Regions from separate parts of the Bacillus nitroreducens genome, predicted to be linked through region 1. Evidence: riboswitches for the same ligand, from Rfam matches in the RefSeq annotation. Region 1 holds a riboswitch; each other region holds the start of a gene.
What was found. Region 1 has a riboswitch for cobalamin ahead of ACWPVE_RS01020 (histidine phosphatase family protein). Riboswitches for the same ligand answer to the same signal wherever they lie in the genome.
Positions count from the first base shown of each region.

Region 2: linked by a shared signal. The riboswitch ahead of ACWPVE_RS02825 (ribonucleoside-diphosphate reductase subunit alpha) and the one ahead of ACWPVE_RS01020 (histidine phosphatase family protein) in region 1 are both predicted to bind cobalamin.
Region 3: linked by a shared signal. The riboswitch ahead of ACWPVE_RS16860 (DUF4430 domain-containing protein) and the one ahead of ACWPVE_RS01020 (histidine phosphatase family protein) in region 1 are both predicted to bind cobalamin.
Region 4: linked by a shared signal. The riboswitch ahead of ACWPVE_RS18570 (ABC transporter substrate-binding protein) and the one ahead of ACWPVE_RS01020 (histidine phosphatase family protein) in region 1 are both predicted to bind cobalamin.

Region 1 is NZ_CAXHYI020000001.1:191,764-200,137, reverse strand. Features, by position in the region: gene ACWPVE_RS01045 (Ger(x)C family spore germination protein) at 1-179, opposite strand, end outside; gene ACWPVE_RS01040 (GerAB/ArcD/ProY family transporter) at 172-1,278, opposite strand; gene ACWPVE_RS01035 (spore germination protein) at 1,275-2,855, opposite strand; gene ACWPVE_RS01030 (nucleotidyltransferase domain-containing protein) at 3,202-3,435, shown strand; gene ACWPVE_RS01025 (DUF6376 family protein) at 3,569-4,024, shown strand; cobalamin riboswitch at 4,278-4,480, shown strand; gene ACWPVE_RS01020 (histidine phosphatase family protein) at 4,677-5,324, shown strand; gene ACWPVE_RS01015 (ethanolamine ammonia-lyase subunit EutB) at 5,674-7,032, shown strand; gene eutC (ethanolamine ammonia-lyase subunit EutC) at 7,047-7,895, shown strand; gene ACWPVE_RS01005 (sensor histidine kinase) at 8,068-8,374, shown strand, end outside.
Region 2 is NZ_CAXHYI020000001.1:575,849-584,222, forward strand. Features, by position in the region: gene ACWPVE_RS02820 (ribonucleotide-diphosphate reductase subunit beta) at 1-517, opposite strand, end outside; gene ACWPVE_RS02825 (ribonucleoside-diphosphate reductase subunit alpha) at 531-2,768, opposite strand; cobalamin riboswitch at 3,258-3,549, opposite strand; gene ACWPVE_RS02830 (GNAT family N-acetyltransferase) at 3,646-4,152, opposite strand; gene ACWPVE_RS02835 (5'-nucleotidase C-terminal domain-containing protein) at 4,796-8,374, opposite strand, start outside.
Region 3 is NZ_CAXHYI020000003.1:2,671,960-2,680,333, forward strand. Features, by position in the region: gene ACWPVE_RS16850 (response regulator transcription factor) at 1-711, shown strand, start outside; gene ACWPVE_RS16855 (ATP-binding protein) at 708-2,492, shown strand; cobalamin riboswitch at 2,586-2,803, shown strand; gene ACWPVE_RS16860 (DUF4430 domain-containing protein) at 3,154-3,573, shown strand; gene ACWPVE_RS16865 (ECF transporter S component) at 3,577-4,080, shown strand; gene sigX (RNA polymerase sigma factor SigX) at 4,190-4,738, shown strand; gene ACWPVE_RS16875 (hypothetical protein) at 4,713-5,939, shown strand; gene ACWPVE_RS16880 (peptidoglycan DD-metalloendopeptidase family protein) at 6,160-6,846, shown strand; gene ACWPVE_RS16885 (histidinol-phosphatase) at 7,083-7,895, shown strand; gene ACWPVE_RS16890 (4Fe-4S domain-containing protein) at 7,976-8,224, opposite strand.
Region 4 is NZ_CAXHYI020000003.1:3,006,656-3,015,029, reverse strand. Features, by position in the region: gene cobT (nicotinate-nucleotide--dimethylbenzimidazole phosphoribosyltransferase) at 1-74, opposite strand, end outside; gene ACWPVE_RS18585 (cobyrinate a,c-diamide synthase) at 71-1,459, opposite strand; gene ACWPVE_RS18580 (adenosylcobinamide amidohydrolase) at 1,476-2,945, opposite strand; gene ACWPVE_RS18575 (FecCD family ABC transporter permease) at 2,942-4,009, opposite strand; gene ACWPVE_RS18570 (ABC transporter substrate-binding protein) at 3,972-4,961, opposite strand; cobalamin riboswitch at 5,140-5,341, opposite strand; gene ACWPVE_RS18565 (hypothetical protein) at 5,806-6,090, shown strand; partial or broken gene ACWPVE_RS18560 (IS1182 family transposase) at 6,259-7,728, opposite strand; gene ACWPVE_RS18555 (family 16 glycosylhydrolase) at 8,119-8,374, opposite strand, start outside.

The DNA.
Region 1 (8,374 bases):
TAGGTCAATCTATAGTTTTCCTTTCTGACACCTTCAGGACTTTCTCCAGAATTCTCTTCTGTTGTATCAATGGCAAGACCCACCACAAACCCTCTCTCTTCAATTTCTACACGATCCCAGCACCCTGTAAGTGATAAAAGGATGAAGAGGATTCCTGACAATTTTAAGAGTTTAGCCATTGCCCTTCACTCCTCGTAGTTTTGCAATCAACAGTAGTAGTACGGGAAAGAACATACCAAATCCAATTCCGATATAGCTAATCAATTCACCAAAGATTGCTAGTTCTAATACATTCTGAGGTACCATCGCAATGATAAACATGATGGGTGAAAGGATAAAAATCAATGTCATACGTTTTACCTTTTTAAATACAGCGTTCAATGCAAGCAGGGTGATGTCGTATGCCATGGCTGCCGTTGTAAAAAGTGTCATCACCCAGATCGTAAAAAAGAGTGATTCAAATCTCTCGAAAAACCCACCTGGGATTTCAACTAATCTTGCTAATTCAGCTGTGGGGTAGAGTAAATTTTCAGTTACATCTGTACTGAAGACACCAATGACAATAATAAAGACAATTATATATAACAATAAGGGGATAGAGATCCCAATCATGACGGACTTCACCATTTTATTTGGTTCGTTCATGAACATATTATAAAATAAGAAAATTTCAAAACCTAAAAATGAGAATACCGTTTCCTTTGTAGCTTTAAAGATCCCACTCCATTCGGTGACAAAAAAGGGCCTAACATTTTTGACCTCAAAAAAGTTAATATTTAATAAAATTAAGACGGCCAATATCAAGAGAACGATAGGTAAAAACATTAAATTGAGGCGAAGAAGCACAACACTTGGTCCAGAAACGGCATAAATCACAACCAGTAGAAACGTGAAACAAATCACCTCAATGGGCGTGTTATCGAACAAGTAGAGTTTTGAAATATCAGCCGTACCCCTCATTTCGTAACTAACAAATAACATCGCATAGAGGGCAAATAGAATCGTTATAATGGTTGCCGCTTTTTTATTTATAATTAAACACACTACATCATATAGATTTTGCTTAGGGAATTGAGTCGTAAGCTTACCTAGCACCCAGGTAAAGAAAAGAACGAGCATGCCTCCAAAAGCAATTGAAATTAATCCATCAATTGACTTTGTCGTACTAACAATTGTACGAGGAAGTACAAGGATTCCAAATCCAATGACCATACTTGCGATACCCAACGTGACTTCTTTACTACCAATTTCATTGTCACCGTATTCAAACGTTTTCAAGAGTGTCCATCCCCTTTATTCGAACGTGTATCATCAACGGTCTGTAAATGTTGAGGTCGTTTGTGTTGTGCTGTTAATGGTGCACGTATGAATAAATCCTTCCAATCGTGATAAAAAGTAGGAGCAAATGGCGCCGAATAAGGTATACCAAAGCTCGTTAAACGTGCGATATGAATATTAATCATAATGTAAATGAGAATGATTCCATAAAGACCTAAAGCACCTGCTGCTAACATGATAAAAAATCGCAAAATTCGAAAGGCAATTCCTGCACTATAGGTTGGAATAGCAAACGAAGAAACAGCCGTTAATGCGACAATGACGACCGTGACAGGACTCACAATTCCAGCTTGAACAGCAGCTTCACCAATTACGAGACCACCGACAATTCCAATCGTTTGTCCAATGGTTTTCGGTAGACGAATCCCAGCTTCACGGAGAAGTTCTAAGGTTGCTTCCATTAATAACGCTTCAATGATGGCTGGAAAGGGCAGTCCTTCTCTTGAAGCTGCAAGGGAAAAGGCTAATTTTGATGGAATCATCCCTTGGTGAAAGGAAACAAGTGATATATATAATCCAGGTAGAAACACCGCAAGAAACGCTGCGACATATCGAAGGATTCGGATCAAACTACCAATCATCCAGCGTTCGTAATAATCTTCAGGTGATTGGAAAAGAGATACGAGTGTTGTCGGTGCCAATAAAGCAAAGGGTGTACCATCTAATAAGATGGCTACTTTTCCTTGTGTAAGCGAAGAAGATACCTTATCTGCACGCTCTGTATGTGTAACCAGTGGAAAAGGTGAAAGAAAACTATCTTCAATCCATTCTTCAATCGTTCCACTTTCTAGTGCATCATCAACATCAATATACTTTAATCGACGATTAACTTCGGCTAAAATGTCTGGATGAACAATCCCTTCAATATAACAAACAATTAAATCCTTCTTAGAGCGGCGGCCAATCTTACTAGATTCAAACCGAAGATTTGGATCCCTAACATGTCTTCGAATAAGCACGGTATTTGTACGAATATTCTCAGTAAAACCTTCGCGCGGTCCTCTAATTAGCGATTCAGTCATCGGTTCCTCAATCCCACGGCCAGCCCAGCCTTTACTTCCGATAATAAGTGCCTCATTCGTACCATTTACAAAAAGAGCAGTGTCACCAGATAAAATAGAAATCATCACTTTGTCCATCGTTTGTACCTTCGTTAGTTCATGGATGGAGAGAATGTCTTTCTCTACTTTTTTAAGAATCTCTACTCCTGTTGCTGGTATCTTCTGATTCCCATTCGCAAATTGTTGTTGAATATTTTTAACCACTTCTTCATTCACTAATTCTTTATCCACTAAACCATCGATACAAACAATCGCACAGCTATGTCCGTTTTCACCGATTGTGAGTTCTCGTATAATTAAATCAGCGGGAGAGTCTAAGATTTTTTTTATATTAGCTAGATTTTCGTTGAGATCAACATAGATTGTATCTGGTATGTCATGATCTTGATTTGAGCCCTCTTTTTTCGGTTGTTGCGGTTTTGATTTTGTTAAATGTTTGAATAGGTGCCGTAGCATCTCCATATCCCCTAACTTGCACAATTAGGCAGTGTAAAAAAGACTGTCCTTCCTCATAATTTCTCCAATTGTGCCTATATTATGTAGGGGAAGCGCAGGAAGAGTGAATTTAATTGAATTAGGAAGAACATTTTACAGCCATTCTTTGCGAACGAATTCGTCATCAAAGTCTAAAAATTAGGACACACGGTCTATACTGATAAATAATACAATATGTAAAATAGGAAATTGAGGTGTTATTCTGGAACTGCTTGAAGTACATGGCTTAGGTCATTATTCCAAAGCTGAATTAACGTCACACATTCTGTCTCATCTTGACGAGGCACTGAATGACTTCCAAATTGAAGTGAAAAAGGTAGCCATCATCGGTAGTAGACTATACAGTCATTATCATCCTGAAAGTGATTTAGACATTGTCATCGAGTATGCTGGAACGGAAAGAGAAGAAGATGTATCTCTGTCTTTGATGCATGAGGCCCTATACATTGACCATATAAAGGTGGATTTTCTACCTTTTTGGGATGTGAATGGGGAGAAGATTGGCAATCGGAAGCATGTTGTTTTATATGAAGAATCCTGACTGTTTGTAGGTTTATTAAAAATGAATGGGTAGAAAGACTATTCCTATCAATATACTGAATGGAAACAATTGGATTGAAACTTCCTCCAATTTGAAACGTATATAAGATATGCCGCAAATTGGAGGAGATCAAGTGAAGAAACGATTTTTAGTTTTTTCTCTCATAGGAATGCTTTTTCTTGGAGCTTGTTCCGTTCTGGATGATGTGAATAATACGTTAACATATGTGAATGAAGCAACAGATTATGTCAATGAGGTGAGTGCATTCGTAAATGAAGCACCAGACCTAGCCTCGCAAGCAGTTACGGATGAACAGGCTCGAGTAGAACTTGAAACGATGCTAACAGAAATGAAAGAAGACATCGAAATATTTAATGGTCTTGAAGCACCTGGAACCGCTGAAGACCTACATCAACAAATTGTTGATTACAACACCCAAGCGGAAGAAGGAATCAACGTCGTATTGGAAAATGTAGAGAATGGACAATTTGATCCAGCATTATTTGAAAATAGTGAAATCTTTCAAACGTTCCAGAACATAACCAATACAATGGATCAGATTCAGCAGCTAGGAGAATTAGGGGAATAGAACAGCAGTCACGATACATGTAAAACAGCTGTGATAATCGAGTTTTTGATTGTCACATTTTTTTATGTAGAAATGTAGTCAATGCATTTTGGTGTATATTCATTACTGTGGAAGACGTTGGTAATGTCTGCTAACTTTTTAGACGATTGTAGGGTCTAAAATATAGGATCCAATTTCTAATGGTTAGTTATACAGATACAATGATTTTACAAATGTAAAAGGTTGGAATATAATGCAGGTATATTTTCAAAAAGTGAATATGTAGCAAATAGGTTTCTTAATGTGCTCATGTTGAGCCATTTAAGACTAAGAGGGAAGTTGGTGCAATTCCAACACGGTCCCGCCACTGTAAGCAAGGAGGAAGGTTACACTTGATCCACTGTGCAACGAGCATGGGAAGGCGTATCCAACCGTTGATTTGTAAGTCAGGAGACCTGCCTATTTGTTTTGTTTAAGCTTCCTCGAGGAAAGGAATGTTTAAAGTGCGGCAATCTCTAAATTGCATTTGTTTGCTATTTGTTTTTTAGATTGCAAGTTATATATACGACAGGTATATACTGCCCTTTACACAACGCTTTCGTGAGGAAAAGCGTTTTTTTGTGCTCATAATCTCTAAAGAGCTACTTGGTATGGCGATTGAAGGAGGCGAAAGATGGGAACTTGCTATCATGTGGATTTATTTCTTGTTCGACATGGGATAACCGATTGGAATCAGGAAAAAAGATATTTAGGACATACGGACCGACAACTTATAAAAACTGAACTATATCAGCTTATCGATCTGAAAAAAGACCTTGTAAAGCAGGAATTTGATTCAATCTTTACTAGTGACTTACGACCTTGCCAAGAAACAGTAGACTTTTTAAATATCTCTTTGGAGGCTACCGTAGATTCAAGATTAAGAGAAATCGATTTTGGTGATTGGGAGGGCAAAACATATCATCAGTTAAAATATGAGCAACGTTATCGGGATTGGCTTGATGATTGGGAAGAAGTGCCAATTCCAAATGGTGAGACACCTGTATCATTCAAATCGAGAATTGATGCCTTTCTCGATGATTTATTTCAACAAGTAATGAAGGATCCAACAGGTGAGAAAAAACATGTACTCGTAATTACTCATGGAGGTGTCATTCGTTACATCGTCTCAAAATACCTCGCTTTAAAAACTTTTTGGGAAGATTCGGTTTCATATGGTCAGGGTGTAAGATTATCCATGCAGTATGAAGGGGAATGGAAATGCGATTCTTTAATGGCAGTGCCTGCTCGGAAAATAGAAACTTTGTTAGAGAAAGAATGAATTGATGTAATGAGGTAACTCTTATACAGACCATTCGCTAGAAGAGCAATGGAAAAGTGATTACAGTTGAACTTACGAATTGTCAAAACGATATAGATATTCGTAATGGGTTTAACGAATTATTAGGCATCTATCTTATCGAAGATTGTTAATAGTGCGAAAACGACCTTTCAAGTTTTCACACTCTTTGCTATAATAGGTATAAAGTGAAACGTTCAGGTAAAGGCGCCTTAACTCCAAGCCAATTCTATGGCTTGTGGTTAAGGTGCCTTTTTTACGTTATCAAAAAATGTGAACGCTTTCTTAACTCTGGATTGTAAAGGAAAACAAATAAATTGGAGGCTTAAAAATGTTTAAATGTACATTGAAAAATGAAGTGTATCAATTTCATTCCATTAAAGAGATTTTAGCAAAAGCAAGTGAGGAGAAATCTGGGGATATTATGGCGGGGATTGCAGCCCGTTCGAATCTAGAACGAATGGCAGCAAAATTTGTTTTAAGTGAATTAACGTTAAAGGACATTTACGAGGAACCAGTGATTCCATATGAATCCGACGAAGTGACAAGGATTATCTATGATGATATCAATCAATATATTTATCAAGAAATTTCGGGGTGGACGGTTGGTGAATTAAGAGAATACATCCTCTCGCACAATACTGGTTCTTCCCAATTATTACGAATCAGTAAGGGCCTAACAAGTGAAATGATTTCTGCTGTTGCAAAGCTAATGTCTAGTATCGATTTGGTGTTGGCTTCACAGAAAGTGAGACCGACTGCTCATTGCAATACAACAATTGGAGAACAAGGACGATTGGCGTTTCGTTGTCAGCCTAACCATCCCAATGACAATCTTGAAGGCATTCTTGCTTCCTTGAAGGAAGGACTATCTTACGGGGCAGGGGATGCAGTTATTGGAGTGAATCCGAATAATGATTCAGTAGAATCGGTATCTAGGATTTTACATATGACACATGATTTTATGAGACAGTGGGAGATTCCAACACAAAATTGTGTATTAGCACATATTGGCACACAAATGAAAGCAATTGAAAAAGGGGCCCCTAGTGGAATCATTTTTCAAAGTTTAGCTGGAACAAATGCAACAAATGATGATTTTGGAGTTTCAAAGTCTATTTTAGACGAGGCGGCAGACCTCATGGCGAAACACGGCACATCAGCAGGTCCGAATCAGTTTTATTTCGAAACAGGTCAAGGTTCTGAGGTATCACTTAATTCACACCATGGTGTGGATATGCAAACGCTTGAGTCAAGAACGTACGGTTATGCACGCCACTGGAAACCATTTATGGTGAATAATGTTTCTGGCTTTATTGGACCAGAAACTCTTTACGATGGAAAACAAATGATACGAGCAGATCTAGAGGATCTGTTTATGGGGAAATTGCATGGAATTCCAATGGGAATTGCACCTACTTATACAAATCATATGCAAGCGGATCAAAATGACCAGGAAATCGCTGGAATGTTAACCACATTAGCTGGTGCAAATTTTTATATGGGAGTTCCTGGCGGGGATGACGTCATGCTTAGCTATCAGGATACAAGTTACCACGATGATGCGAGTTTAAGAGAAATGTTAGGTTTACGTCCATTAAGAGAATTTGAGATTTGGTTAGAAAAAATGGGGATTATGGAAAATGGTCGCTTAACGGAACGAGCAGGAGATTTATCTATTTTTAAATAAAAGGAGATAATGGAATGGATATTCAAGACATTGTCAAACAAGTAATAGAAGAATTGGAAAAAAAGAAAAAGGGTTCCAGCAAACATGATCAACAAGACAATACCAAGAACCATATTATCGTTGAGAATAAAAGGGAAGTTGGAGTAGATAACCCAGTGGATTATGAGATCATTCAAAAAGCAAGGGCGATAACACCAGCTAGAATTGGTGTTGGGCGCACAGGGACACGATTTAAAACAAAGGAATATCTCTATTTTCGGATTGACCATGCAGCTGCACAGGATGCCGTATTTAATGGTGTATCAGACGAGTTTTTAGAAAAGATGAATCTACCCGTCCTTCAATCAAAATCAGAATCGATGGATGAATACTTAATGAATTTAGATAGTGGGCGTTTTTTAAACGACACGTCTAGAGAGTGGGCTGAAAAGAATCTATCAAAAAATAAACAAGTTCAAATTATCGTATCGGATGGCCTAAGTTCAACTGGGATCGAAGCCAATATACCAGATTTGCTGCCAGCATTAATACAAGGACTACAGGTGAAAAATATCTCAATCGGAGAACCTGTTTTTATTAAAAGAAGTCGAGTGTGGATCCAAGATGAGATTGCTTCGATCACAAATTGTGATGTCGTGATTTCCTTGATAGGTGAACGACCAGGGCTTGCTACATCCAAAAGTATTAGTGCCTATCTCATCTATAGACCAACAGAAAATACGGTTGAGGCGGATCGAACGGTCATATCGAATATACACGATGGGGGGATACCTCCAGTCGAAGCAGGTGCCTACCTCGCTGACATTATAGAAAAGGTCTTAACACATAAGGTAAGTGGTGTGAAGCTTACTCAATTATCCTAAACGTTGTCGTAACAGGTATAACGAACTGTCTGTGAACATTCGTTGTACCTGTTTTTTGTCTAAAAGTCTATGAATCTCATTTATTATTAAATTCACAATATTGACATAAAAATATAAGACTCTTATAATACTTATTATATATTGCTCTCAATAGAAATAGGAGATAAGTACTATGACAAACAACAAGATTGAAGAGTTGTGTACCCTCCACACAAATCTATCTGAGGAAGACATTGAAATAATTAAAGGTGTAGCTACGAATTTAGGCTTGATTGCAGATTTAAACAGGGCAAATGTATTTGTTGATTGCCTTACCAAAGAGGGAAAACATGCAATCGTCGTAGCGGAAGCTTCGCCAACAACTACTAAATCAATCTATTCAAAACCTATTGTTGGTAAATTTGCGTATGATGTTTTTGAACCTTCTGTATTGTCTTCTTTGAAGACAGGAAAACCCATTTTTCTAAATCGTGCCTTAA
Region 2 (8,374 bases), 380 kb from region 1:
TTGGATTTTCTCTGAATCCCTCGTATGCCTTAAGAATCAACTGGTTTCTTCTTTTAACAATCGGGTCATCCTTTGCTTGATTAAATCGTTCTATTTGTTCATGTAACGGAACTAGGGAACTTAAAATATATGAATACGATTCATTATGTACTGCCTCCTGCTGTGAAATCACGGCAAAAATGGCTTTAAAGCTTGAATCAGTGACATAATCCATCACCTGATTCATCGTTGGTGTTTGTAGGCTGTCCAGAGAAGCAAGCTGTGTATTAATTCTTAAAAATACATCCTGTTCAATAGGTGATAAATGATCCCACTGCTTGATATCATCTTGCATATTGATTTCTTGTGCTTTCCAAAAATTTGCTAACAATGTCTGATAGAGTGTATACATTTGCGGATACGCAATATCGTTCCAATTTAACAGTCCTGACGTTTCTCCATTAATGATTCCTGTAGACTTATTCGGAAAAGCTGGATTAAATAATTTTATTTTTGTTAATGGCTGGTTATATGTCATTTATTCGTCCTCCTTAACTATGGCATAATTCACATTCTTCAATTTCTGCTTGTGAAGTACTTCTAACATAATAGGTGGTCTTTAGCCCTTGCTTCCAAGCCTCCAAATGGAGCTGCAAGAGATCCTTTGCTTTAATATCGTGTCTTACGTACAAATTAAAGCTAATGCCCTGGTCGATATGACGCTGACGTGCAGCATTTTGTCGAATACTCCATATTTGATTCACTTCATGACGTGCTTTTCTGTAAAATGCATAGGTTTTAGAGTTAAGATCAGGCGCAGTTACCTTGAACTTAAAGTTCTTCTTTTCCTCCGCATACTCCGCTGCATAGATTGGATCGATACCATCAGTCGATCCACCTATTTTTGCAGTAGATGAGTTTGGTGCTACCGCCATTAACCACCCATTTCTCATACCGTTTTGTGCAACTTTTTGTTGTAGCGTCTTCCAACGTTGGGTAGTATATTTTCTTCGTGCAAAATAAACGCCTGTTTCCCATTCCGAACCTTCAAATTCTTGATATGCTCCTTTTTCTTTTGCAAGTTCCATCGATGACTGGATTGCATAATAGGCAATATCCTCATAAAGCTCATCTGCTAATTGAACAGCCTCTTCAGATTCCCAGTACACTCCTTTTAGAGCTAGAAGATGATGCCAGCCGAATGTCCCAAGGCCGACAGCACGAAATCTTTTGTTAGTGATTTCTGCTTGTTTCACTGAAATTGTATTTAAATCTACAACATTATCTAGCATTCTAACTTGAATTCGGATCAAACGTTCAAGTACATTTTCTCGTACAGCTCTTGGTAGATTAATAGAAGAAAGATTACAAACCACAAAATCACCTGGTTTTCGAACAATCACTATATTTCCTTTATCATCAATATATTCCTTAGAGATTCCCGTTACAGACATGTTTTGTGCAATTTCTGTGCATAAATTACTGCAAAAGATTGCTGTCCTTCCTTTTCCTAGAAGGTGTTTGTTCGGATTTTGACGGTTGACTTCATCACGATAGAACATATATGGTGTTCCTGTTTCTAGCTGAGCGATCATGATCCGTGCCATAATATCCATTGCTCGATAAGTTTTACGTGGTAACAGTGGATGATTGACAGCCTCAATGTATTTTTCAGTGAAATATTTTTCATCCTCTTCATCGTAAAAATCCTCAAGACCTAACGGATTACCATGTTCATCTTTCCATCCCATTACTTGCTTTACTTCATGTGGACAAAACGTGTGCCACTCCCCAATACTTCTTCCATTTTCATCACATTCTTGGAGCTTTTGCATAAAAAGATCTGGAACAGATACCCCTGTAAAAATATCATGGGCCTTGCGGCGTTCGTCTCCATTGTTTGTTTTCAAATCTAAAAAACCATTCATAATATCTTTGTGGAAAAGATCTAGATAAATCGCGATAGCCCCTTGCCGTTGCCCTAACTGATCAACACTTACTGCAGTATCATTGATAAGTCGAATCCAAGGAACGACACCTGACGAATTCCCCTTAAACTTTTTGATATCGGAACCTAGCGCACGAACCTTGCCGTAGTATACGCCAATTCCCCCACCATCTTTTGACAATCTAGCAATATCCCAATTATTTAAATAAATGCCATCAAGTGAGTCATCCACTGTATCAATAAAGCAAGAGGATAACTGACCAAAACTTTTACCTGCGTTTGAAAGAGTTGGAGTAGCTACCGTCATAAATAAATTACTTAATGCCCAGTATGCTTCTTTCACATAAGTCAGGCGTAGGTCCGTTTTTTCATGTTGCATGAGCGTCATCGCGATGATCATAAAACGCTCTTGAGGCAGTTCATAAATGTTGCGCTCATAATCTCTCGCAAGGTAGCGGTCTGCTAATAAAAATAATCCTATGTATGTAAATAAAAAATCTTTAGTTGGGTCAATAACCTTTCCTAGTTCTTCAATTTCATCTTTTGTATAGGAATCTAGTATGTTTGCCGAATATATGCCTTTATTTGTTAATTCCTGTAGTAACTCAAAAAAGTCACCATATTTTTGTGTACGATTATAGTCCCTGCTCTGTGCTGCTTTCTCATAAAGCTCATTTAAATAAAGATGTGCTGCTAAATAGGTCCAGTTCGGTTGGTCCATAGCAATATTGTTTAAAGCATAAAAAAGGGCTTGCTGATTTGGACCATTCGATAGATTCATACCCCTTATTTTTTCTTTCATTTCTGTTGTATCAATCTGATAGTTTTTCTCAGCATACATTAGTGATTGGAGTACTACTTCTAATTCTCCTTGAGTTGAGATAGTCAATTTTTTTCTCTCCCTTAACTTTTTTCAATACAAAACCAAATACGCAAGCGCCTTGAAAGTGAAACATCGACTAACTACTACCACACCCTATGGCAAACATCGATGTCAATACATCCACGAAAATGCATTCCATTTTCTTCGTGAGATGCTCCTCTCTGAGCCTTCCTTGTCCTGTGTAAGTCCGACTAGCATAAGACGATACGGCTAAAGGCGTGTTTTTTGACCTTCTTGACGGATTTGATATACAACAGAGGGGCTGGTGCGCTTGCTGTATACGTAGATAACTATTTTAAAATTATCTACAAGGTTGAAATCGATAACTTCTTAAACAACAAAAAATCCGCCCAATGAATTGAGCGGATGAAACGATAACATCAAGAGAGCACAAAGATAGAACCCTACCTGTCGCCACCGTTTCATCTTCTCAATCCCCGAAGAAGTGAAACATCTAAAGAAAAGACAGGTCTCCTGACTTATGCTTCATTCTACTTTGAACCCTTCCCATATAAGCACCTTAAAGAGGTATCAAAAATTCTGGTGAAAATGACACATCGACAGGACGTCGCGTTCTTGTTGACGTGGTCCTTTCCATCCTCTTTTTTTGAACTCTAATCTAAGTAATCTTATACAGTGGTCTGTTCATTTCGTCAGCATTTACAGTTGCGGGGGCAGTTCTGGTATTTCACCAGATTCCCTTTTAAGCCTAATCGGCATCTATTTCTCAAGGCAAAACACAATATGTAGTTTCGAAAACAATAAATATATCAATATATGCTATTAATTAAATAATAAGCGACTGCTGTTCTTTTTGCAAGACATATTTTGACAATTATTTCTCGAGAAATAATTTCATATGATCTTCGTCCCGATATCGTCCATTGTATTTGATTGCTCCTTTATCCGTAGCGAACTTTTTAAAGCCTATTTTTTTATATAGTTCCTTCGCATCTGTATTATCAGAATCTACAGTTAAATACAATTGTTCTAATTCTGGATAACTTTCTGCCAATTTTACTGCCTCTTTTAGCAACGCTTTAGCAATTCCCTTACCTCTATGTTGATCATCAACATACATCGCTACAATATTAGCTCTATGTCTTATTTTTCGGCGTGTTTCTCTTACTAATGTAACCATTCCAACTAATTGATCTCCCTCAAAGGCACCAAAAGTTATAATCTCTTTGGATTGTAAACTAACCTTGTATTCTTCTATTGCATTTTCCGTATTTATTGCTTCTTCAAAGGTGACTAAAAACCCATTGGGGTCGGTTGTTAATGCTTTTAATCGTAATTTCCAATACTTCTCTGCATCCTCTGGCTTTAGTTTTCTAATCATCTTAACTCTCCTTTCTAACACCGCCCTTTCTATTTTCAGAACATTATAATGGAATATCAGGAAAAAAGATACAAAAATGTAACCTTCTTCAGGAAACAGAAATCACATTGTAAGCGCTTTCGATTTTTATGTTGACAATGAAAGGGCAAGCAACTCACCATATTTACTTTTTGATGGGAATGCAAGAGTTGCGTTTGATTTTTATACACATACTCTTGGTGGAGAAATTACAGAAATTTAGACATTAGGTGAAACTGAGTATCCAACTCCGCCTGAGGCTGATTATCGAATCATTCATGCAAAATTAAAGAAAGAAGAACTATTTCTCATGGTTTCGGATACATTCCCTGGTCAAGAAGTAACTGTCGGAAATCACATTTCTCTTACACTAGAATGTGAAAGCGAAGAAGAAATTCAAGACATCTACAGCAAATTAAGTCAGAAAGGGGCCATAGATAAGGGCTTCAAGACATTTTCTGGGGCTCAAAATATGCTAAGGTAAAGGATCAATTAGGTCTAATTTGAGATTTAAATTATGAGAATCAGTAAAATCATTCCCATTCATTTATGTTAAATACTCCCTATAAACAAAGCCATAGAACCCTAGTTCTATGGCTTTTGAAGCTCAATACTTCTTACATTTTTATGCCATTTTCCTTCTTACAAAATAGACAAGACTAACTGCTACAAGGATTAGCATCATTCCTGCTACTAATAAGTTTCCTGTATTAGTTGCTGTAGTTGGAAGCTTTTTGCCTTCTTGTGAATTAGATTCATCAGAACCCTTCACTCCTGGTTCTTTATTACCTGAGTTATTTTTATCAGAGTCTTTCGTATCAGGTACTGGAGTCTCCTTAGAATCTTTAACTTCTAGCACTCCAAAAGTACTGAAATGGTCGGTTGTTGCTGTAATTTTACCATCTTTCCATTCGCCACCGACCAATTCCCATCTTTTACTTTCTGGATTCCAATAAAACACCTTAACATTATTCGGATCCTTCACTAATTTCGAATCCACGATGAATGTCATCGTGACTTTTTCGTTAAATTTGTGATACCCCTTGCCATCTGATTTGATTGTGAAATCATAAGCAATCAAGGCATCCTTGCGATTGTCCTTTTGTACTTTAATCTCCGTTTCACCATCAGGTAAGTTAGATGCTGGAATTTGAAGTTCAACAATACCATTCGAAATGACTAATGTTGCATTAGCTTCTTTCATTTTAGTAACCGCTTCGGATGTCAATGATACAAAAATTGTATTTTTCTCTGCTGGAACTTCTACTCTTACAGTTGCATTATCTTCTAATTCAATCAAATCATTAGCCGTTACTACATATTTGTTTCCTCTTTCAACCTCAGGAGTAACAACAATAATTTGAGGTTCCTCTTCACCTGGTGTCGGTTGTTCTTCGCCTGGAGTTGAGAATACATCGACGATTCTACCTTCAATTTCAGTTGGGATATTCTCACTTCCAATACTCATTAAATGATCACGGAAGTTTTCCCAATCAGAAAGTCCTAAGTCCGTTACTCTGCCTTCTTCGTAAGCTTTTGCAAATACGTCATAGCCATCTCCGCCTTTAGCTGTAAACGCATTTGTTGCAATGGTATATACTGTGTTATTATCAACTGCTACTAGATTTCCATTATCATCTTTAATATAAACATTAACTACACGCTCCCCTGCAGGTTTTGAAGAATCGAATTCTACCTTACCACCAGATACATGTAAGAATCCGCCATTTTCTGCTGGATATGAGCTTACAGATTTTTCAAAGGCTTCTTTCAATTCGGCACCCGTCACTTCCATCGTAGCTAATGTATTCCCAAATGGAAGAACTGTAATGACTTCGCCAACAGTAATTGGACCAGCATCAATTGCTGCACGGATCCCACCACCATTTTGTAATGCCATCACTACATTCTTACCAGTGAATTCTCTGGCTTTTGTAAGCATACCATCTGTTATGAGGTTACCAAGAATTGTTTCGTTTTTTCGTACGCTTGGTTTTGAATTGTCACCACTTGTTCGTGGATTTTCTAGTTCAATTGGTGTTGTTACACCAATTTCTGTTTTAGCCACTTCGTCTACTTTTGCTTTGAATGGTGCTAAGATAGTTACTGCTTCTGGATCATCTTCTTGATTACCGATTGAAACTAGTTTTCCTTCATGTTCAACGACAACACCATTTTCATTAAAAACAACGTCTAAAACACCTAGGTTACTATTTGCATTACCTGTTTGAACGATGATTGTAGGTGTTTCATCATTTGCGACCACTACTGGTTCTGACAATGTAGTGTGGCTATGTCCACCAACAATCACGTCAATGCCTTCTACTTTATCAGCAAGAATTAAGTCATTATCAATTGCTGCATTATCGTCATATCCAATATGAGTTACTGCAATAATTTTATTGACACCTTGATCTTCGAAATATGCAACAGCAGCTTCTGCTTCTTCAAGATAGTTTTCAAATAGAATAGAACCTGGGCTCGAAATATCTTTCGTCTCTTCTGTCGTTAAACCGAAGATTCCCACTTTCTCACCGTTAACTTCTTTAATAATTCCATTGTAAATTTGACCATTTTCATAGTCTGATTCAATAGAATCATTGAATAACCCGTTGAATTTAACATCTTGTGAGAAATCAATATTGCTACTTACAAACGGGAAGTTTGCACCTTGGATAAATTCGATTAATCTTTGATGTCCTTCTGGTGAAGAACCTAAGTCAAATTCATGGTTACCAAAGGTCATCGCATCAAAGCCCATTAAATTCATCATGGCTAGATCTGCTTGTCCTAGGAATTCATTAAAATATAATGTTCCTGTTAAGGCATCTCCAGCATGGAGAAGTAATGCATCAGGATTTTCAGCACGTATTTCTTTCACTGCAGTAACTGTTTTCGGCATATGGTCTAACGCTGAATGTGTATCATTTGTATGCATAATGTTAAGCTCAAAATTTTCTTCAACAGGATTGTCTTCAACCAAATCAACTTGAACCATTACTGGATCATGATCACTCGCACGTCCTGCCATGTCAGTAAAATCTGCATTAATATGAAGAATATCAATTTTCGTATTTTCTACTAAGTTATTCGAAACTAAAATGTGGTCTAACACTTGAGAATTCCCTTGGAACAAATAAGTATAGCGGTCATTTTTATCCACTTTGTTAATCATATTTGTCATTAAATTACCTTCGTGGATTTTAAGAGACTCAGAGAATTGGAAATCATTAAAATCTCCAACTGATACGATATTTGCATCTGGATTATCCATTTTGATTTCTTCAATAAAGTTATACACTATGTTAGCTATTTGTTTACGCTGTTTTTCACTACCATAAATCGGTGGTTGGGTTGATCCAAATAATGGCGTGTCACCCGATTTGGAATTCCAGTGGTTAACAATTACCACAATATCTTCACCTTGGAAGGTAAATTGTGCAGCTAATGGTTTACGACTGTTCTCAAATGCAGGATTAGTAGGATCAATACGACCTGGATTATGCGTTAATTTACCATTTTCATAACCTACAGCCGTTGTTGCATCACCTGCTTGGATACCTTCAGGTAATGAAACACGTTCTGGATTATATAGGAATCCAACACGGATATTTGCATTTGGTGCTCCACCATCTTGATTGTTAATAGGGTCAATATTTAAGTACTCATATTCTGGACCACCTGCAGAAACAATCGCTTGAATTAAACGTTCATAGCTTTTATTAGCTGTTGAATCTCCAGGATCTTGTCCATTATTATCTTGGACTTCTGTTACTCCAATGATGTCAGGACTTTCCATATCCTGGACAAATGCTCTTGCGAGTTTTTGTGCTTTATCGTTGGTTGTTGATTTAGGATTATTTGAGAAATTTTCTAAATTATAAGAGGCAATCGTTAGTTTATCTTCCTCTTTTGTAATCGTTGTTGTCTCAGGTTGTATATGACCTTCAACATGTTTAGCTTTCATAACTTCTAGATCAACATATATCTTAAAGTTTTGGAATCCATAATTCACAACACCTGTAATAGGTCCAGTAAATTTGTCACCAGTTGCTACTTCAAAGTCTCTAGCAGCATTATTGTCGTACATCTTGAACTGAATACGATCTGGATTTGCGTTGTCCTCTGTTAATAAAACACCACCGTGGATTGTATCGGTTTTTCTGTTTTCCAGGACTGTAATTAAATCGCCATGTTCTTGAGG
Region 3 (8,374 bases), on a different contig from region 1:
AAAGAAGCTAAAATATTAGTCGTTGACGACGAGGAAAGAATTCGTCGTTTACTTAAAATGTATTTAGAACGTGAAAATTATGTGATTGAAGAAGCAGACAATGGGAACGATGCTCTTGATAAGGCATTTAAAAATGAGTACGATCTGATCCTATTAGATCTTATGATGCCAGGAAAAGATGGAATAGAAGTATGCCGAGAATTACGCGAGAAAAAATCAACCCCAATTATCATGCTTACTGCAAAAGGTGAAGAAGTGAACCGCGTACAAGGATTTGAAGTTGGAACAGATGACTATATCGTAAAACCATTCAGTCCAAGGGAAGTTGTTCTTCGTGTAAAAGCTTTATTAAGAAGAGCATCCCTAACCACGTACCTTCAAACTGAAACCACCGCTAAGGATATTATTGTTTTTCCACATTTAACAATTGATAATGATGCGCACCGTGTCGTTGCAGATGGAAAAGAAGTGAACTTAACACCAAAGGAATATGAATTATTATGTTTCCTTGCAAAATCACCTGACAAGGTATTTGATCGTGAGCAGTTGTTAAAAGACGTATGGCATTATGAATTCTTCGGAGATTTACGTACGGTTGATACACACGTTAAACGGTTACGTGAAAAATTAAATAAAGTCTCTCAAGATGCAGCAAAAATGATTGTTACTGTTTGGGGTGTTGGTTACAAATTTGAGGTCGGCCAGGAATGAAATTTTGGCGGAGTGTTGTAGGAAAACTTTGGGCAACCATTCTTTTATTGTTTTCCTTTGTTTTATTTGTATTAACGATTCTTTTTATGGAGTATTTTGAGAATTACCATATTCAAGAAGCTGAACGAAATTTAACGCAACTAGCAGCAAATATTGCTGTTATTATGGAGCAGCATGAGGATAAAGAATTTGCAAGGTCTCTAGCATGGGAGCTTGTGAATGACGAAACAAAGGTCATAATAGTTGCTGATGAAGACACAATGTGGGTGTCCCCAGATAGAGAATTAGTGGCGAATATACCAGTTACTCTTATAACTGAAGATCCTGATCTAAAACGTGTTATAACTAAGGATCAAAACGAAAGTAAACGAATAGATTTGCCTGAAAAGTTTAATTTAAATCAACAATCTCAAGAGCTTTTTGTGGTGGGGTCACCCCTTCATATTGAAGATGATCAAGAAGGTGCGGTATTTCTTTATCAATCATTAGATGTTGTTAAAAGCACAACACAACATACAACCAAATTTATTGTCTTAGCTGCAGGAATTGGGATTGTTTTAACTACAGTCTTTGCCTTTTTCCTACTCACCCGTATTACAGCTCCATTACGCAAAATGAGGGAAGCGGCTTTTGAGGTAGCAAGAGGAAAATTCGACACGAAGGTTCCCATTTTAACACATGATGAAATAGGTGCCTTAGGAATGGCATTAAATCAAATGGGAAGGCAATTAAAATATAATATAAATGCCCTAAATCAAGAGAAAGAACAGCTTGCGAGTATTTTAAATAGTATGGCGGACGGAGTTATCACTTTAAACCGAGATGGAACGATATTGGTAACAAATCCACCTGCTGAGCGATTTTTGCAAGCTTGGTATTATCAACAAGGTATGTATCAGGATGTTGGAGAAGAACTTCCACCTGAGGTAAGAGATTTATTTCAGCGCTCTGTTTCGTTTGAAAAAGAGCAATTTATTGAGATTAGCCTACAAGGAAGAACGTGGGTTATCTTAATGAGTCCGCTATATAATCAAACATATATCAGAGGTGCCGTTGCTGTCCTTCGTGATATGACTGAAGAAAGGCGTCTGGATAAACTTCGTGAGGACTTTATTGCCAATGTTTCACACGAACTCCGTACCCCAATTGCAATGCTTCAAGGGTATAGTGAAGCAATAATGGATGATATTGCAAGCTCAGAAGAAGAGCGTAAAGAGCTTACTAAAGTGATCTATGACGAATCTTTACGGATGGGGCGACTCGTCAATGAATTGTTAGACTTGGCGAGAATGCAATCAGGGAATATTACGTTGAATAAAGAAACAGTCGATTTCGACTCACTAGTAGAACGTGTGATTCGGAAATTCCAAGGGGTGGCCAAGGAAAATCAAATTACCTTAACTGCTACAAAGGAAGAAGACATAGGGGAAATCTATTTAGATTCTGACCGAATTGAACAAGTATTTACTAATTTGATTGATAATGCAATCAGACATACGGATGAAAATGGTAAAGTTGAGGTCCATGTTACTGGACAGGAGACATCTGTTAAAGTAGATATAACAGACACTGGTACTGGTATTCCAGAAGAGGATTTACCATTTGTATTTGAGCGTTTTTATAAAGCAGACAAAGCAAGAACTAGAGGAAAGTCAGGTACTGGCTTAGGACTAGCTATCGTAAAAAATATTGTGGCTGCGCATAATGGTAACATCTCTGTCCATAGTAAACTTGGCGAAGGAACGACATTTACATTCATAATTCCTCGAAAAAGTGAATAATTTGGTTGAATGTGGCGAAGAATCTTGTTCCATAAGAAACATGTTGTAAAAGTGAAATACTTCAAGTAATATAAATAATGTCATAAAAAATTAAATCATGAATCGGAATTATAGGTGTCAGAGAAGCTTTTTTCTCTTTAGACTTAATAGGGAATCTGGTGTGAATCCAGAACTGCCCCCGCAACTGTATAGGTGGACGAAATGAGAAGAACCACTGTATGAATAAATGGCAAATGCTGTTAATCATATGGGAAGGACTCAAAGTAGGAAGAAACCATAGTCAGTAGACCTGCCTAATTTCGAACGAATTTTAATTCTTCGGGGTGTAGGAATTAACACTAAAGCTTTTGGCTTTATTGTTTTTTCGTATTGTATACAAAGCTCACCCTATTGGGTGGGTTTTTTTATCTTTTGTAGTAGGTGCAAAAAGTACTATACATAGATGTAATAATTAGGCTCTTTGCAAAAAAATGTTGTGTTTAACGTATAAAGTGGAACCAATTGATTGAAGCGTAAAGGCGGTGACACTAGCGGGAAAAGCGTGCACTCGAGGCCAGGTAGGACCCGCGAAAAACTTCCGCTCACAACGTAAATCAAAAGGTTAAAAAAACAACAGATTTTGTGAAAACTGCCATTAACTAACACAGAGGGAGCTAGGGAAATGAAAAAAATATTATTTGTTTTACTATCTTTAGGATTATTATTTGGATGTAGCAATGAAGGAACAACGAACGATACTTCCAATAACGATGCTTCAGAGAGTGCGAATCAAGAAGAAAAAGCTGAAATCGTTACAGTAGTAATTTCTAAAAACAACGGAGAAGAAATCATTGAAGAAAAAGAAATTGAAATTGAATCAGGTAAAGAAGTTACTGTAATGGATGTTATGCAAGAAAATTTTGAAGTCGAGACACAATTTGATGGTGCTTTTGTGGCCAGCATTAATGGGGTAGCTGGAAGTGACGAAGAGAAAACATCATGGTTCTATTACATAAACGGTGAAGAAGCAATGGTTGGAGCAAATGAATACAAAGTGGAGCCTGAAGACAAAATCGAATTTGACTTACACTCGTGGGAATAATTAATGAATGTATCGGTTAAAAACCTTACGCTGCTTTCGATGTTAATCGCATTGTCTGTTGTTGGGAGAATTACATTTACATTCCTTCCGAATGTGCAGCCTACAACTGTGATTATCATCATTACAGGCTTGTTTTTAGGGCCACTTTATGGTGTGATTATAGCTGTTTTAAGCGCAGTTTTATCGAACCTTGTTTTGGGGATGGGTTTATGGACATTCGGGCAAATCATCGCATGGGCTATAATTGGTGTACTTAGTGGATTGATTCGGAAGTACCGCGATCGCATCCCAGCCATTTTGCTGTCCATCTATGCGGTGTTTTGTGGTTTTCTATATGGATTCATCATCTCATTACCTCTTTATTTATTGTCTGGTAAGTTCATTGCTTATTATTTAGCTGGTCTTCCATTTGATTTGAGTCATGCAATTGGAAATGGCGTGTTTTTTCTTATCCTCTATCCAATCTTAAGACTATTATTCTTGAAAAATGTCACAATCGCAAAGTAAGGAAGAATATTACCATAATATTCTTCCTTTTTTCATGAAAACATACTATATTGGGAGTGTAACTTTTTTATGAGTATAAACGACAAATAAATGAACGGGAGGATTTGCTATGGATTCCTTGTTTGAGGAACTATATGAAAAGTATCATCACGATGTCTTCTCCTTCTTATTTTATATGGTAAAAAATCGTGAACTAGCTGAAGATCTCGTTCAGGAAGTTTATATAAGGGTTTTAAAATCATATGATAGATTCGAAGGAAAAAGTAGTGAGAAAACATGGTTGTTTTCAATCGCAAGACATGTTGCCATCGATTCATTTCGAAAACAAAAAGGCTGGAAACAACGTATTTTAGATACCTTTGATTGGAGTCGCCAAGAGGTAAAGGATTATGCGCCACTTCCAGAAGAAATCGCTCTGCAGAATGAGGAAATTCAAACAATGTACCGCTGTTTGGACCGTTGTACCACTGATCAGAGGATGGTGCTCATTTTACGATTTCTTCAATCATTATCAATTGCTGAAACAGCGCAAGCTCTTGGTTGGACGGAGAGTAAAGTTAAGACGACACAACATAGAGGTCTTAAAGTATTAAAGTCGTATATGGAAGAATTAGCTGTAAAGGAGGGAGTAGATGATGAAAAAATCAAAGTGGAGTGATGAAAAAATTGAGCATTTGTTGACACAAATGCCTGAGATTAAAGATAGGCGAGATCCACACGAGATTTATCAAAATATAACCCTTAATATGCATAAGAAAAAGAAGAGGTTCTGGGTTGTACCAAGTATTGCCTCTGCAGCTGCTGTGCTACTATTAGTCATCTTAGCCCCTTCATTCTTAAATAATATGAATAATAGCAGTAATGATTCTGCCGAAATGGCAAAAGAAAATACGCGTTTAGCGATGGATTCAAATTCAAAAGAAACAGTACCAGTGGAAGAAGAGGTAAGCATTCTAGAAAAAAGCCAAAATCCTGAGCGAAATGAAGAATACAATACGTTTTCATTTGAAGATCAATCGAGTCAAAACTATGTAGTAAACACCATTGGAGAAAATGAAGTCCTGTTAACATACGGTGTATATTTAGGTGGAGCCATGTTTCCTGCTGTCGTTTCAATTGCTGTAGAATCAGATGGGGGAAACCTTGTAGAGCAATGGCAAAAGCACCTCTCAACGGTTAATGGCATTATTCGAGCAAACCCAAGTTGGGGAATTGATGAAGTCCCAGAATCCTACTTTTTGGATTTCTCAGAAATAGAAACGAATAACCAATCTAAAGCGGTAAAGGTTGAAGTAAATAACACCATTCAAACAGAGTCCTTTGCGACAGCTGAATCGGATCAATTTAGACAAACAATCAATTCATTCCGATACATGTTACAAGGCTATCAACATGTTGAGCTTTATCAACATAATCAAAAAGGTGTAATCATCGGACAGACGGGTATTGTAGAAAATCATATTGATGTGGAAGAAGATACAAAAAAGGCATATTTATCTTATCAAAATGAAGAATCAGACCGTAAAATTTTAGCCCTATCCTATGATAACTATCAAACAATCGAACAAGCATTTGATGCCATGGATGCAGAAACTGAGCAAGGTGATTATTCTCTTCGTCCAACCATCATATCCGATATAAAAGAAGTTAAGACAGACGAAGATCGGTTAGAGGTTCATTTTAGTGAGAATGCGGTTTTAGAGAATACCGATGATTATATTCTAATGCTTGATGCGATGCTGTTAACAGCGAAAGAATTCAATTTTAAAACCGTTACTTTTTACGGAAATATAGATCAGATTGGGCACGTACCATTTGGAGAACCAGTATCGGTTCCACTTGCTCCAAATCCTTTATAGATCGATTTAAGAGGCACTTAGATGTCTCTTTTTTTATGTTAAAAATACTTTTTTAGGAAAATGTTTACATAATTTATGAAGATTTTCAAATACTGTTAGGGTGTTTCAAATTGCATTCAGAAAAAATATCACTGGGTGCGGTTGACTCAAGCAGGTGGTATGGAAAGACAAGTAAAAAATGATAGCAGCATTAATTGTTCAATTTTTGAGGAGGATCATAATGTTAGTTAAACGATTTTCAATGGTTGCATTACTAGCGACATGTTTGGGATTATCCTTTATTGGAGGACAAAATGTCGATGCTCATGAACGTTCAGAAAATATAACGGAGGAGTGGGCATGGCCCGTCGTAGGGAGAATCACTGATACGTTTGGAACTCGGCAGGGGAATCATAAAGGGCTGGATATCGCTGCTCCACTTGGAGATCACATATATGCAGTTGAAGAAGGTATCGTTAAAAATTCAAATTACAAAGGATCGTATGGACATGTTGTCTTTATTGAACATCCAAATGGATATGAAACAGTCTATGCACACCTTAGTAAACGGATTGTTCAAGAAGGAGAAAAAGTGGAAAAAGGTCAATTGATAGGCTATATAGGAAGTACTGGTAGATCGACTGGTCCTCATTTGCATTTTGAAGTACATAATGGTGAATGGAATTCGTCCAGAAATAATGCGATTGATCCACTATATATGCTAACAGACGAACAGATTCTTGTTCCCGCATTAATGGCGCAGGAAGATGAAGAGGTGTCAAAAAACCTTGAAACTTATACGGTCAAAGCTGGAGATTGTTTATCAGTGATTGCGAATAAGGTTGGAGTTTCTGTTGAGGAAATTAAAGACCTGAATCGATTGACGAATGATTTAATCTTTCCTGAGCAAGTTCTAATTTTACAATAGTTCGTCAAGGCCGACAATAAAGAGTGTCCTACTTTTCAATGTGAGTCATCAAGATAATATCGAGTGAATAACACAAATTGTGTAAATCCTTCATGTTACATTCTACATGCGTAGATATCTGACGCAACCTAGCCTAGGTATTTTCGATTTGTGTAAATCCTATAAAAATTTAGGTTTTTTCATTCCCATCTGAAGCTTGTTCATGTATAATGATAAAAACTTCTAGGGGGATTAACATGCGTACTGATTATCACAATCATTTAGAATTAGGAACACTTGAACTAGACTATTTAATGAAGTTTATTGATGAAGCAAAGGCGAAAAACATTGAACATTTTGGTATTTCGGAGCATGCCTACCATTTCTATCAAACAAAAGATATTTTAAGTAATCCTTGGGTTGATGCAAGAAGATATTATGACATGAAGGATTATGTAGATTTATTTAAACTTGCATGGAAACAAAATATTGATGTTAAAATGTCCATTGAAATGGATTATACACCAGGGAAGCATGCTGAAATGGAAAAATTTATTTCTTCTTATGACTTTGATTATGTAATTGGATCGATTCACTGGGTAGATGATTTCGGGATTGACCTTGCAGAGTTTCGTGAAGAATGGGATAGACGTGATTTACATGATACATATACAAAATACTATGATCAGGTCGTAACATTAGCAGAATCAAACTTGTTTGATATTATCGGTCATATTGACCTCGTTAAAATATTTAAGTATATTCCCGAAGATGAGGAATTTCTCTTACATCAATTCGACCGTGCAACAACAGCTCTAGCAAATTCAAAAACATGCGTTGAGATCAGTACAGCTGGTTTACGAAAGCCAATTAGAAAGCTTTATCCTGATCCACGACTCTTACAAATGTGTTTTGATAAAAACATTCCAATCGTATTATCTTCGGATGCACATCGTCCTCAGGATGTAGGTGCTGATTATGACCAAGCGATTGAACTTGCTAAAAGTGTTGGTTATCAAACTCTAATGACTTTTGAAAAAGGGAATAGAAAAGAAGTTCCACTTGGATAAACAAAAACAGGCGTATAGCCTGTTTTTTAATTTTACATAAAAAAAGAACCCTTTTTCCAAAGGATTCCTAATTTTTTGTACTATTCAAATTTAAGTGGATCTCCATCAAATGGCTCATCTGCAATTTTAATGGAGTCAGTTGGACAGCCTTCAAAAGCATCCATCATATCTTCTTCTAATATTTCTGGAATTTCAACAATTCCTTGGTTATCATCAAGTGTAACAAATGCAATACCGTCATCATCATAATCGTAGATGTCAGGTGCTGCTGCACCACATGCACCACATGCGATACAAGTTTCTTTGTCAACAATGGTATACTTAGCCATGTGTTTTTAACCTCCCGAAAATCGTTACATATATAAACATAAATGTATATTAGTTCTCCACCTTACGTCCTCAAAAGATGGAAACAGCTACCTCATATTCATTGTAAAGCTGTTCACAAAACTTTTCAATACAAATATCTTGAGTTACCA
Region 4 (8,374 bases), on a different contig from region 1:
GTATTGATATACTCACTAACTTGTCTTCCTATTTCCTTGTTTATCTTTGGAATAGATTCATATGTTTGTTTCATCTTGAGTTCTCCTTACTTGTTTGATATTCTACACATTTCTTAATCCAATTCTGTACCATATTTAGGTTAGAGCCAAAATGTAGGTGGGTGTAGGCCGCTACTAGATTGTAGGTTTGATAGCCTTCCTTTTTCACACCACGTAGCCCTTTTGTTTCATAGGCATGGACTTGTTCAGTCTCATTTACCAAAAAAGACGAATAATGAAATTCATGCCCTCTCCCCATTTCATTAGAAAGAATGAAATTGTTATTGAGACCACTCACTTCTCGATATCCCAAGGCTTGTATATGGGTGTGCATTTGAACCTTACCAGGGATAATTCCGATCATTTGATATTTCTTCTGGTCTGTCGTTTCAATCGATTCGGCCAAATACATGAACCCGCCACATTCAGCAAGAGTGGGAAGCCCCTCTTTTATCGCTTTTTGTATCGATTCCTTTGTCTTTATATTCGATTCCAATAACGCAGCGAATTCCTCTGGGAAACCTCCACCTATATAGAGACCATCTACACCACTTGGCAATTCTTCCTTAGCCAATGGAGAAAAATAAACCAATTCTGCTCCATGAACTTCCAGCAATTCTAGATTCTCAGGATAATAGAAATTAAAGGCGGCATCCTTTGCAACAGCTATTTTCGTGATTAGTTCTTGCTTCTTTTCAAATAAAGAGGATTTATTTTTTTCATGTAACGGTTCTGCTACTGCTACTTCCAGCAATCGATCAAGATCAATCGTCTCTGAAACTAAGTCACCCACCTTATCAAATAACGGCGTCAGTTCACCCCGTTCAATAGAAGGAATAAGTCCAAGATGTCGTTCTGGTATTTCAATCTCGTCATCTCGTTTCAAATACCCAATCACAGGAATATGACATTCCTGTTCAATAGCTGTTTTGACAAGCTGAAAATGTCCCTCGCTCCCCACTCTGTTTGCAATCACTCCGACAATATTGAGTCCTTCTGCAAACAGTTGAAACCCCTTCACAATGGCTGCCGCACTTCGAGCCATGCTTTCACAATTGACGACAAGCAAGACAGGACTTTTCGTAATGAGGCTAATCTCTGCGGTACTACCTTCATTCGTTTCTGGACTTTTCCCATCAAAAAATCCCATCACACCTTCTATAATTGAAATATCTGCACCACGACTTCCATGTGTGAAAATATCCAAGACTCTTTCATGAGTTAGCATCCAACTATCTAGATTACGTGAAACTCGTTTTGTTACGGCAGTATGATAGGTCGGGTCGATATAGTCAGGACCACATTTAAAGCCTTGTACGCGAAGGCCACGTTTCATAAGTGCTGACATAATTCCAATTGTTAAAGTTGTTTTTCCAACACCACTCCCAGTACCTGCAATTACAATCCGTCGTTCTGTCATTGAAACCCCACCTTCATTATTTTGCAACTCTATGTACATATTTTTGGATGGCTTCTTTTGTTGCTTCATACACGATTCGACCAATCCCTTTTCCAACCGTGGTTCCTGAACCCGCGTATGGTGTCTTCTCTCCTTGTTGCGTAAGACCGAGAAGGAGTGAATCCGTTGATGTGCCTGTTGCAATAGTGTTGGACAAAGGATCCTTAATCTTCATATCGAGTAATGCTTTTGTTTTTGCTTCTGTCGCTGACATAAAACCATTGACTAGCGCGCCATCTGAAAAATGTGAATCAATGAACAGCATCGTGTTAATAGTTCCTACTGTTTGACTCACTTTTGCTTGTGAAGGACTTGTTATATCGACAGCATTTCCAGTACCTGCCGTTACAACAGCTAGCATTTGAATTCCTTCAAATTCTTCATGACGAATAACCACATCTTCTATTTGAACGGCCGTCATCATACCAACCGCTTGATCATGAGGGATGGAGTACTCTCTCATCCAATTTCGCACATCTTGATCAGGCCTTGAACCGTTATAACTCTTATCCACATGAAAATTACAAAAATGCTTTAACCACTGAATCCCATCCCCAATGACCCCATTTGATAATGTTCGCAATGGTTGATCGAATTGAACATGAATATATTCCTTCGTTTGATGAATCTGATAGGAATCTTCAAAACGTGTACGAGGTTGTACTTGTTGGTAACCTGGTGTCATTAACAGTTGTGGTTTTGAAATCGTCGGATGTGATCCAAGCTTAATTTCCACTTCATACACCTTCTTTAGTTGGTCTGTCTTTCTGAAATGGTCAACATCTCCCACTTCTAAAAAACGGCCCTGGTAAAGCATGGCGATTCGATCCGCATACTGTGAAGCTACATTTAAATCATGCAGAATGGAAAAAATAGTTAACCCGTTACTTTGCTGGCGTTCTTTTAATAAATCCAGCATGTGGAATGTGTGTTTCACATCTAAATGATTGGTTGGCTCATCTAAAAGCAAAATCTCAGGCTCTTGTGCCAAGGCTTTCGCTAATAACACCCGTTGCTTTTCCCCACCACTGATCATTCGGAAAGGTGTGTTTCGAAATTGACTGATGTCTGTAATGTCCATGACCTCTTCAATGACATTCCGATCCACTCTGGTTAGCTGTTTAAATAAACCTTTTTGATGTGGATATCGCCCTAAACTCACAATTTCTTCTACTGTATAGTCAAATGAAACATTTGCCTCCTGCGTAAGAACGGCCATTTTCCTCGCCTTCTCAAGCTTTGAAAGCGTTGAAATTTTTCCCCCAGAGAGAAGCACTTCACCTTCTAGAATTGGCAATTGGCCCGTGATCAGTTTAAAAAGGGTTGTTTTTCCACTTCCATTTGGTCCTAAAAGGGCAAAAAATTCACCCTGATGAATCTCAAGATTGATTCCGTTTATAATCGGGGAATTCGAATAACCACCAACTAAATTATGAATTGTAATCATCTACGTTCCCCTCCCACTCTTTCTCTGATTAACAATACGGCAAAAACTGGTGCACCAATTAAAGCTGTCACAACACCAATGGGGAGTTCTTCTGGAGCAATTATCGTTCTAGATACTAAATCTGCTAGTATTAGAAACGCTCCTCCTACCAACAATGAAAGTGGTAGAACATGGCGATGATTGGGCCCTGTAACTATCCGCACTAAATGGGGGATGACAAGTCCTACAAAACCAATCGACCCAGACACCGCCACAGCTGCACCTGTTAGTAAGGAGGCTCCAATAAGGATAGCTAACTTTCCTTTCTTCACATCAACCCCAATATGATCTGCGGCATCCTCACCGAGTGCTAACGCATTCAACTCCCGGTAATGGTAGAACAAAATAAGGAAACCCAACAGCATAAATGGAAGAATCAACTGAACATGACTCCAGCCTCTTAAACCAACGCTGCCATATAACCAATAGATAATTTGAGTCATAGATTCTTGGTCGCTTAGTGAAATAATGAGGGAAACAACTGCACCAATAAACGAACTTACAATAATCCCCGCCAAGATAATCGTTTCAATTGCTAAACTTCGACTACTCAATCGAACCAGTCCGAACACAATGAGAAGTGAAGCAAAACCACTTACAATTGCCACAACAGGTAGCGTAAAGTTCCCTAACCCAAAGATCGAAAATTGAAAAAAGATCACAAAAACCGCACCAAGTGACGCACCAGATGAAACCCCGATTGTATAAGGATCCGCTAATGGATTTCGTAATAAGCCTTGGAAGGCAGCACCCGCTAATGCAAGGGATGCACCTACCATAAATGCCAGCATGACCCGTGGTAACCGGATATTCCAAATAATCATCTCTTCATTTCGAGCCACTTCGGTTAACCAGCCCCAGCCAAAGGTTTTGTCTAGGACAATATGTAAAATCGTTGGAACAGGAACTTTGACACTACTAATCAATAAGCCTAGGAGGGCTGTACTAAGGACAAACCCTCCGCTTAGAATGTACAGCCATGCACTTTTATTGGTTAAAAACGTCTGGGTAAATATGTTTCGCAAGAGTCTCGACTCCTTCAATTAACCGAGGACCTGGTCTCGTAACTGTATCGCTGTCCACATCAAAGACCTGTTTATTTTTCACTGCTGGCACTTCAGACCAGCCTTCACGTCCATATACTTCTTCTGTTGGATTTTCTATGTAGTAGCCATAAGTAGTAATAATTACATCAGGATTTAATTGTACAATTTCCTCCTCTGTTAACTGTACCCACCCTTCATGCTCCTCTGCTACGTTGATTGCTTGAATGGCCTCGATCATTTCATGCATGAACGTACTGGTTCCAGTTGTAAATATATCGGGAGCTGGCGAAACCTCAACCCACACTTTCTTTTTATCCGTAATAACTGAAGCTTTTTCCTTGAGTTCGTCAAAACGATTTTTCATATCAGTCACAATTTCGTTTGCCTCAGCTATAGTTCCTGTCGCTTTTCCAATCATTTCAATATGTTTATATGCATCCTCAAACGATGAAGCACTTCCAATGACAACCACATCAATTCCTGCTTCTTCAAACTGCTTCAAAATATCAGGATGTGTATTGTAATGATAATCCGTCACAAGTGCTAGGTCTGGAAGAAGGGAGAGTACCACTTCCGCATTGATATCCTGTGCCCCTACTTTTTGAATCTCAAGTGCTTCCGCTGGATAATTATCATAATCAGATACACCAACAATTTTTTCACCTAACCCAAGTGCAAATGCAATTTCTGTAATACTTGCCTGAATGGAAACAATGGTTTCAGGCTCATCTTCTATCGTCACTTCTCGGTCCGCGCTATCTTTAATCATAATTGGAAATTCTTGATTGCCATTCTCCGCTTCAACATTTTCAACCTTTGGAGCTTCCTCCTCTTGAGACACTTTTTCCTGCGAACTACAACCCGCTACAATGCCAATCGTGAAAAGAAAAAGTAGGCTGAGTAGACCCCATTTTTTCAACATTTCCTTCATTTAATTTTCCCCCTTTTAATTCTGAACACAAAAAAACGCCATTCCAGAGGAAGAGCGTTTCGTAAAGGCAAAATGAACCACTATTTGTTATCGAACTCTCGTAAAGTCATTCTACGATAACAAATAAATATCATATGATCGATTTTTTTGCACTTTAAACGTTCCTTTCCTCGAGGAAGCTTAAAAAAACAAATAGGCAGGTCTCCTGACTTACGAATCAACGGTTGGTTATTCCTTCCCATGCAAAAAACACAGTGGATCTTATAACCTTCCTCCTCGCTTACAGTGGCGGGACCGTGTTGGACTTACACCAACTTCCCTCTTAGTCTTACATTCTCTTAGAAAAAGAATTGTAAGAAACCTATTTGCGAAATATTCATTTTTTTGTATTCTGAAGAAAGTATAGTACAACCCTATGGTTTTGTAAATAGATCAAGATAGGCGCAGATCCTTTTTGGTAGTTTTTATCCTAATGTAATCACTATTTAAGTAGAGCTTCATCCTCTTGAAAAATTTGCTTACCATCCTTCATATATTCAAACTGCTCCAAGAAAAAACATGATTCAAAATGTGAAGAAAAATTGAAAGAGATGATCGATTCATAAAACTTTTTAAATATGAAGTAAAAGAATATCATAATTAAGCCTAATGCCGCGAAAGCCATTCAACCCTTAGTTATTGAAAACGAATTAAGTTCCAAGAAAAACCAGTCCTACTAGGCACTCATCTATACCTCCTCCCATATGGACACATACACTAGGTTGAAAGCTCATATTAGGTAAACATCACATGTTTTAAAAGGGAATTTATGAGTTTCAAGATTGCACATGAGGAGGAATGTACGATGTACACTCAGTATCAGCCTATTCAACATTATGGAAATGATGAGAGGATTATTCGAAGACCAGGATTTGGGTTCGGCCGTCCAGGATTTGGCTTTGGTCGTCCAGGATTCGGGTTTGGCCGCCCAGGATTCGGGTTTGGCTTTGGTCGTCCTTGGGGCTGGGGCTTTGCACCATTCTTAGGCGGCCTTGCAGGCGGACTACTAGCTAGTGCTTTAGTTCCCCCATTCTATGGATACGGATTCGGATACCCAGGCTTCGGATACGGTTACCCATACTACTGGTAAATGAAACACGGGGACGGTTCGAGACCAGTGAAAAAGTAGAGGTTTTTTTCACTCCCACTCCCATTTCTTCGAAATTTTAAAATTGACTACCAAAAATGGGATTATTTTTATTGAAACTTATTATTATGAGGGGGTGGGTGTTCCATTCCCCCTTTATTTAACTGATGAAGCGGATGCAATAGCTGCTATCCGCTTCAAGTTAACTGCTATGGCTGCCAATTTAGATTGTTTAGACACACTTAATAGACCATACCCCCTGGCTCGGGAGAGGCCGTGAAAACGTTTGAGCTCTGCATTCTTACCTTCGATAGAAGCCCTCTTCTTATATTTTTCTTTAAACTCCTCTGACTTCTGAAATTGTGATATTTCATAAAACTCTGTGGTGTTTTTTCCGACGACAAGGATTCTTCTTGCTGATTTTTTTGCGCATTGGTCATGTAAAGGACAGGTCTTACATTGCTTAATATCGAAATAATATTTATACCCTGTTCTATCACCGTCTTTATTTTTAGTGTTAAAATGTTTCTTCTGAATGGTTGTATTTCCTTGGCTACACTGCCACTCATCAGAGTCTTTGTTATATGTAAATTCACTTTCATCTATTCTATATACAACGGAACTCACAGGAATATAAGCCTTTGCTTCAAAGACTTTAATTTCATCCAAAATTGATTTTCTAAAATATGCTTTATCTGCGTAAACTTCTTTTACCTTAATACCAGAAGATAAAGTGTCATTCAACATTTCATTTGTAAAATTGCCATCCATATAAGATCCGCTGGCTGTACGAACAGAAGTGATAATTCGTTCGTCTGTTGTCATAACAAATTCGGTTTTATAGCCAAAAAAATCTTGGGACTTACTTTTGCGTCCAACCCGAGCATCTTCATCTATAACGGAGCGAACACCTTTTTGCTGCATAAATTTTGGATCGTTAATAATCTCTTTTGTCTTTTTGATCATTTCATTGGTATTTGATTCTGTAGGAGTTACCTGCTTTTCTACACATTCAATCACCCTATCAACGTACTCTTTCATAACAGCCTTCGCTTCTTTATGATCCTCAATTTCCATATATTCTGGTTCTGCAGGCAAGTCAACAGGTACCTGGCCAGTTTCTTCTTCTAGTGCTTTAAGGACTTTTCGTGCTAAATGTTTCATCAGTCTTTCAGGTGTTTTCTTAATAGTATTTGCTTCAATGTGTGTTGCGTCAATACTGACACTGTTTCCTTTAATAAGCCCTTTGTCCACACATTGTTCAACAATGTGTGTCAAAATCTTATCCAAAGGTTTATCATCTGGAAACCGTTTTGTTCTAAACTTTGATAGTAGACTTTTATCGGGAAGTGTATCTTCGGGGTCAAGACCAAGAAAATACAAATAAGCTAGATTATAGCTAGCTTCATCAATCAACCTCTCGTCAGAGAGGTTATACATTTCCTGAAGGAAAAGGAGTTTACACATTAACTCAGGTTCTTTTGCCGGTCTTCCAAAAGTTTCGCAATAATATTCCTTAAGTATTTCATTAATAAAACTAAAATCTATTATACTAACTATCCTTTTAAGGATATGATTTTCCGGAATTTTATCGTATAATACAGAATGAAAGCTATATTGCTTTGGCACTAGTCGAAGCATATGAAAAACCCCCTATGGTTTGGTGTCTAGTCAACATCCATTATACCATTTAGGGGGTTTTTCATGTTTGGAAAACCGAATGACTTTCAACTTTTTATAAAAAGCTGATTTAACTAAAAATTTTATGACTTTTTCAGTGGTCTCGGACGGTTCTGCTGTTTCACTTACCAGTATAGGTCGAAACCGTTCCTTCTTTCTTAAACACAGGAACGGTTCAGTTGTTGTTTGATCTAAAATTGTTTCATTCATGGCTAACTTTAACTCTTACCTGAAAATGATTAAGTCTACTTCATTAATAAAAAACCATGGTTAGGTAAAAAGGTGTTGATATCAGCTCCACCTCTGAATCAACACCTTTCCCATTTTTACACACTTTTTACAATATATACTCTATTCCATTTCAAATACTCCAATTCTACGGATCTCTTCCGCCTCGACTGTTATTTTCCCGTCTTTGTACTCTCCTCCAATAACTTCCCATTTCTCCGTTGTTTCCTTGTATTCTAAGGCTTTTACATTTTCGGGATTGTTCACAAGGATAGAATCGATCGTAAATGTTAACCCTACTTTTCCAGTAAATTTATGATTCCCTTTTGGTTTTATCGTAAAGTCATAACCAACTAAAACGGACTTTTCTTTTACGTTT